One region of the Cobetia sp. QF-1 genome, then DNA from elsewhere that is predicted to be linked to it. Evidence: predicted binding sites of a transcription regulator. Region 1 holds the regulator's gene; the other holds the start of a gene.

Region 1 (3,669 bases):
AGGCGAGCGAGCTTCTCGTTGATATAATCGCGGAGAGGGTCGGTAAGTTCCACATGATGCCCGGTAATATTCACTTGCATGGACACGCTCCTTTATCCAGCGGGTTACCTTTCAATTGTAACCCTTTTTGACTGCGAGCAAACCCTGATAAGACGCTCTGCTACATGGTTTCCGTGCCTGCCGCTGCCAGTAACAAACTTGGCTCGTGTCAGGTGCGTCGAGCGCCTACCCCGACAATGCCCAAGCTTTGAGCAAAGATCAACGCTGCGCTGCATCGTGGCGCAAGGCTTGTCTTCAACTCACTGGGGGAGAACGGAACGTTCCATGACAGAGGAGTGTGACGGTTTGCGCTGGAAGAGTGACAAGAAGGCGACTGTTAGTCGCTAATGTCAGCATGTACGTCGATGTTAGTGGGCGTCTTGGATTGGTCAAAAGTACGGGATGAGCACGAAGGAGGCGGGGTTTTGCGTAAGAAAAGCCGCACGAATGATCGGTAATACTATCGAAAGTGATTTTAAAAACATGCAATTGGGAGTGAGAGGTACATGCTGGCGGTCATGCCTTGGGAGAAAATCGCCGGCTTTCCATGCAAGCCGGCTGATCATGATGTGGATATTTACGATTTTTAAGGCCATGACAGAGGTAGTGGCCTCTGGCTAGCTAGATGATCAGGCCAGTCGCTTGCGTTCGCTAGAGGAAGGAATACTCATGGCTTCGCGATATTTTGCGACGGTGCGGCGTGCGACTTCAATGCCATCGCTGGCGAGTAGGTCGACCAGACGTGAATCCGACAGCGGTTTGCGCGCCGGCTCGTCCGCAATCAGTTTTCGGATACGTGCGCGAATGGCGGTACTGGAATGTGCATCGCCATTGCCGCTCCCTCCCACTTGGCTCGAGAAGAAGAATTTGAGTTCGAAGACGCCGCGAGGGGTATGAATGTACTTCTGAGTCGTGACGCGCGAGATAGTGGATTCGTGCATCTCGACCACTTCAGCGATATTGGCGAGGATCAGAGGCTTCATGCCTTCCTCACCTTGCTCAAGAAAGTCGATCTGCCGCGCCATGATTTCACGCCCTACCTTGAGCAGTGTGTCATTACGTGACGAGAGACTTTTCATCAGCCAGCGCGCTTCCTGAAGATTATCCTTGAGGAAGGTGTTGTCCACAGACTTGTCTGCCCGCTTGATGAGCGCTGCATATTCCGGCTGGATACGTAGCTTCGGCAGCGCTTCGGGATTGAGCTCAACCTGCCAGCCGTGACGAGTATGGCGTACCAGCAGGTCAGGTATCACATAGTCACTGGCGGGCTCCCCCCAAGCGGAGGCTGGGCGTGGGTCCAGTGCTCGTATCAGTCGAATGACGTGGTCCAGCTCAGCATCATCCAGTCCCAGGCGGCGCTTGAGTAGCTTGCGATCATCGTTTCCCAGCGCTTCAAGAAACTGACGTACCAATCGCCGAGCCTGCGCGAGTAGCGGCAGGTCATCGGGCAGCAATGCCAGTTGTAGCAGCAGGCATTCGCGTAGATCGCGGGCGAAGACGCCAGTGGGATCGAACTGCTGCAAGCGTAGCAGTACCTGCTCTAGTTCCGAGGCTTTGAGGCCAGCCAGCCCTTGCCCCCGCAAGCCATCGACTAGCTCGTCCAGGGTCAGGCTCAGGTAGCCTGCACCGTCCACGGCATCAATCAGGCTTTCCGCCATTTGCCGTTCACGGTCGTCGAGGTCGGTCATCGCTAATTGCCAGCGCAGATGATCTTGCAGGCTTTCTACACTGGTGTTGCGCTCGAAATCCTGGCCGTCATCACTGCCGCTACTACTTCCTGAGCTTGTCAGGCTGCCAGCGTGATCCTGATAGAGGTCCGACCAGTCACTATCGAGAGGATACTCTTCCGGGATCTCGCTGTTTGTTTCGGCAGTGGAAATCTCGCTCGCATCCTGTGCTTCAACGACTTCCAGCGCCTCATAGTCCTCGTCGAGTTCCAGCATGGGGTTGGACTCGAGCGCCTGTTGAATTTCCTGACGCAGGTCGAGCGTCGACAACTGAAGCAGTTGAATAGCCTGCTGCAGTTGTGGCGTCATAGTCAGCGAAGTGCCAAGGCGGAGTTGCAAGGTGGGTTTCATGGGGCTGTCGATTCACGGCAAAGGAACGTGCTTCTACGCTATACCGTGGGTCGGGGCACTGACAAGGGGCGAAAGAGATTATTCAAGCAACTTGTATGCCATGTTTCAACGAAGGTGGTATGGACGTCATGCTCAAGGCTGATACCAGTGAGGTAACAACATCCTTGAGCATGTAATGTCATTCTGCGAGGGACGGCGATACGAGGTGCCTTGCTCTCATGCTACCGATTAAAGCTTGAACTCATGCCCCAGATACACATCGCGTACCTGCTGATTGGCTAGAATGGTATCGGCATCACCGTGCGCGATGATCTGACCGTCACCGACGATATAGGCGGTATCACAGATATCGAGTGTTTCTCGAACGTTGTGATCGGTGATCAGTACGCCAATGCCGCGATCACGCAGTTGTCGCACGATGCTCTTGATCTCGCCTACCGAGATGGGGTCAACACCGGCAAAGGGTTCATCCAGCAGTATGAAATCCGGCTCTGTCGCTAATGCGCGTGCAATTTCGACACGCCGACGCTCACCGCCAGAGAGGCTCATGCCGGTGCTGGCGCGGATATGCGTGATGCTGAACTCATTCAGCAGCTCTTCAAGGCGCGCTTTGCGCCCGTTGCGATCAAGGTCCTTGCGTGTCTCCAGAATCGCCATGATGTTGTCGGCCACTGACAGCTTGCGGAAGATTGAGGCTTCCTGTGGCAGATAGCCGATGCCAGCGCGTGCCCGCAAGTGCATGGCAGAGTCGGAGAGATCATTGTCATCGATGGTGACGCTGCCGGCATCGGCGCGTACCAAGCCGACAATCATGTAGAACGAGGTGGTCTTGCCAGCACCATTGGGTCCTAGCAGGCCGACGATGTCGCCTTGACGAATTTCCAGCGAGATATCCTTGACCACCTTGCGCCCCTTGTAGGCTTTGGCCAGGTGGCGTGCGCTGAGCGTGCGGAGGGGAGCGGCAGTCATGACTCAGTTTTCCTTGCTGGTGTTGGCGCCACGCGGTGTCAACGTCATGTGTACGCGTGAACTGCCGTCGCTCTTCTGTGAGGCGTCGCTGCTGTTGTTGGCATTGACTTGGCGTTTGTCGAGGAAGTACTCCACGTAGCCACCTTCGAAGGTGTCATCACCCTTTTCGAGACGAGCGTTACCGACCAGTTCTACTCTACGTTCCAGTGCATGGTAGAGAATGGTATCTGCCCAGCCTTTGACCAGCTTGTCGTCTGGAGTGGGTTTCTGTTCCAGATAGGCACGCTTGCCTGTTGCCTTGACCAATGAGATCTCGCCGCTGTTGGCGCGGCTAATGTCAACGCGGCTGGCATCCAGCTTCATGCTGCCCTGGCGCATTTCGACACGGCCGGTATAGGTTGCAGTGCCGGCTTTATCATCCAGTGACAGGGAGTCGGCAGCGATGTTGATCGGCTGATTGGCATCATTGTCGAGCGCTAATGCTGCTGGCGCAGTGATAGCCATGCCGAGTGTCAGGCACAAGGCCATGACACTGCTGTTAAGAGTCTGTCGCCAGGCCGTCAAGGGCTTGAGAGTCGTTGAA
Region 2 (3,669 bases), on a different contig from region 1:
CGTCGGATCAATGCTTGAGGACATGGTAAGTCACCTTGGTCTTTTTATAATGGTCAGGCTTCGTTAACGCTTTGTTTTTAATGAATACTTTCATGAGACTGTCGCAGGGCAATGCATTGGCAGGTCTTGAGACTGTGCGCTTCTCGCCTGACGGGACGATCAAGCGGGCAGCACGAAGCTCTTGCCAGTCGAGTACGACTCAGTCGCGCTGCACTACGCCCGGCAGCACACACAGCATTTCGTAAAGCAGGGTCGCGCCCATCAGTGCCGTATTGCCGCTGGTATCGTAGGGCGGAGAGACTTCCATCAAATCACCGCCGACGATATTGAGGCCACGCGCACCGCGCACGATTTCCATGCCCTGCGGCATGGTCAGGCCGCCGGCTTCCACGGTGCCGGTACCCGGTGCCACGGAGGGGTCGAGGCCATCGATGTCGAAGGTGATGTAGACGGGGCGATCGCCCATCATGTCGCGCACTTCGGCCATCAGCGGCGCGAGTGACTTGAACCAGCACATCTCGGCGGTCTCGACACGGAAGCCCTGCTGACGACACCAGTCGAAATCATCGGCGGAGTAGCCAGTGCCGCGCAGGCCGATCTGCACCACACGCGTGCTGTCGAGCAGGCCTTCTTCCTGGGCGCGGCGAATCGGCGTGCCGTGGGCGATGGGCTCGCCGAACATGTGGTCATTCACATCGGCGTGGGCATCGATGTGGATCAGGCCGACCGGCCCGTGCTTCTTGGCGATGGCCCGCAGCACCGGCAGAGTGACGGTGTGGTCACCGCCCAGCGTCAGCGGCACGCAATCATGGCTGAGTACTTCATCGTAGAATTTCTCGATGATGTCCATGCTCTTGGGCAGGTGGAAGGTGTTGATCGGCACATCGCCGATGTCCGCCACCTGCAGGCTATCGAAGGGCGCGGCGCGGGTGGCCATGTTGTAAGGGCGCAGCATGCGGGATTCATCGCGAATCTGGCGCGGGCCAAAACGGGCGCCGGGACGGTTGGAGGTGCCGATATCCAGCGGAATACCGATGAAGGCCACATCAAGATCCTTGGCCGTCTCTTGAGTTGGCAGACGCATCATGGTGGCCGGGCCGCCGAAACGTGGCATGTCGTTGCCGCCCAACGGCTGATTGAATTCGCTCATGAAACTCTCCGGTAGTCCTGTATCGCTCGTCGGATGAAGAGGACGAGCGGTGTATTGTCGTTGTAGGCCCGAGTGAATACTGCGGCGCATATTCTAGTATTGCAGTAAGTGTGCCAACTTTTAGTCGTCTGTTTTTTATCTATTTTTTATAAATCGATTCATTTATGGATCATCAGGAATGCCTACAGTGATCCATTTATGTATCATCGATTCATAAATGGATCACTCTCCAGGTGGCTGCGATGTCAGAGCTCGACCGTCAGACCCTCAAGACCATCATCGACACCGCCCATGACCACTACTTCGTGGTGAGCGCGGACGGCCAGGTGCTGGATGTCAGCCCCGGTGCCGCGGCGGTGTATGGCATGACGCGTGAAGCGCTATGCGCGGCCAACGTGCATGAGCTGGAAGCCAGTGGCGTGCTCAAGCCTTCCATCAGTCTTGAAGTGCTGCGCACGGGACGCACGGTACAGATGATGCAGCTGACGGCCACAGGGCGGCGGGTTGTCGCGCAGGCGCATCCGGTATTTGTCGAGGGGCGGCTTGAGTGCGTGGTCAGCCGCTCGATGGACCTCACCGACATTCAGCTGTTGCAGCAGGAATATGCCGTGCTCCAGCAGCGCTTCAGTGATCACCTGCGGCGCAATACGCGTGGCGGTGAGCTGTCGCGGGTGTCAGCGATATCGGGGCGTTCCGGTGATGTGAGTCAGTACGACGATGAGGGACAGAGGGCAGAGCAGAGAGAGGAGCAGAAAGAACAGGACCTGCTGACCGACATGGGCGAGCTGAAAGTCTGCAGTCCGGTGATGCGCGAGATAGCGTTGCTGCTCAAGCGTGTCGCGTCTACCAGTGCCACCGTGTTGATGCTGGGCGAGTCTGGTGTCGGCAAGACGGCGTTTGCGCATCAACTGCATCGCTGGAGCGATCGCGCCAAGGGGCCGTTCATCGAGGTCAACTGTGGGGCGATTCCGGAAAGCCTGTTCGAGTCGGAGATGTTCGGCTATCAACCCGGTGCCTTCACTGGCGCAGGCAATCGTGGCAAGGCGGGCCTGATGGAGCAGGCCGAAGGCGGCACGTTGTTTCTGGATGAAATCGGCGAGCTACCGCTGGCCACGCAGACCAAGCTGCTCAAGGTGATTCAGGATGGCGTAATCACACGGCTGGGTGACACCACCACTCGCCGCGCCGACTTCCGGCTGGTCGTCGCCACCAATCAAGACCTCGCCGCCCGCGTCGAGCAGGGCCAGTTCCGGCTGGACCTCTACTACCGCATCAATGTGCTACCCGTCAGCCTGCCGCCGCTTCGTGAACGTCGCGAAGATATTCCCTCGCTGGTCGAACAACACCTCGCACGTCTCAATACCCGCCACGGGCGTGACAAGCTTCTCGACGCCTCGCTCTGGCCTGTCCTCATGCGCCAGGACTGGCTCGGCAATATCCGCGAACTCGAAAACTGGCTGGAACGCGCCTGGCTCAGCGCCCCCAGTGATGTCATCGACAACGACTCAGTACAATCGCTGCTCAACACTTGTTCCACGAATAACGCTAATGGACTAGGCAATTCATTTGGCTTCAGTAATGAAAAATCTAATGGAATAGGCGTTAATGATAGTTTTATCACTGCCGATACCTTACATAGTGACAACTCCCTCTCAGAGCCTACCGCTGAGGGGGCGGTAGCCATGCCAATACCCAAACTCGGCCCCAATGAAACTCTCAAGGAAGGCTTGGCACGTATTGAAGCGCAATGGTTACGCGAGATGGCTGCTGAGCTGCCCAGTACCTATGCGATAGCCAAAAGGGCAGGTATTAGTCAGCCTTCCATAGTAAGAATTTTAAAAAAGCACAATATCTATTTGCAGAATAAACCATAATATATCGGGCGATATGAGGTTGCAATGTTATTCAACATTATTGATGGTCCGTGGAATCTGCCACCAGAATCTGGGGTTTATTTAATAAAAGATAATTGGAATGATTATTCATTTATAACTATGTTTGATGCTGTATTGGTTGACCTAGCAGGTGAGTATCATAATCTAGGTAGGGTCAAGATAGGTTTTGAAGGCCAAGTTGAAGAAATAAGTACTTACTCAGTAATACCGAAAAAATTTGAGCAGTTAGATAGCAATTTTTTCTCCTTGGGTGAAAGTGTTGATTTTTATAAAAAACTGTCAACCTTAGAGGTATATTGTTCTAATGAGATTTTAGTTGGATTGCGTGATGTGGTTTATGATCCACTTATACTTGATAGAGTGAGAGATGAAGAAGTGTTTGGAGTCTCACTATTAAGAAACGTTAGTATATCTTTAGTCAAAGGTCAGTTTCGTAGAGTATTAAATGGTCTTGCTGAAGTTACCAACTATAATTTTAAGTTTATACGGCCAGTTAAAGATGACTTTGGAGGGCTAGAGCTTGAGTTTGATGTTATTGCTAACTCTTTGCCAGCTACGAATATACACGCATTGATCGGACGAAATGGAGTTGGAAAAACTACAGTATTAAATTCAATGATAAAT

What was found. The regulator sigma-54, encoded in region 1, starts transcription at its own class of promoters, with help from an activator protein. The targets are predictions, from matches to a motif close to TGGCACNNNNNTTGCTNT.
Region 2: a site for sigma-54 is predicted at 1,249-1,266, ahead of speB (agmatinase). Genes of this name have one in related genera too.

Annotation. Positions count from the first base shown of each region.
Region 1 covers NZ_NBVS01000001.1:622,870-626,538, reverse strand. Annotated here, with positions in the region: gene raiA (ribosome-associated translation inhibitor RaiA) at 1-80, opposite strand, end outside; gene CFN46_RS02785 (RNA polymerase factor sigma-54) at 669-2,117, opposite strand; gene lptB (LPS export ABC transporter ATP-binding protein) at 2,346-3,086, opposite strand; gene lptA (lipopolysaccharide transport periplasmic protein LptA) at 3,090-3,669, opposite strand, start outside.
Region 2 covers NZ_NBVS01000011.1:30,367-34,035, forward strand. Annotated here, with positions in the region: gene CFN46_RS15605 (YjiH family protein) at 1-24, opposite strand, end outside; gene speB (agmatinase) at 200-1,150, opposite strand; gene CFN46_RS15615 (sigma-54-dependent Fis family transcriptional regulator) at 1,393-3,024, shown strand; gene CFN46_RS15620 (ATP-dependent endonuclease) at 3,049-3,669, shown strand, end outside.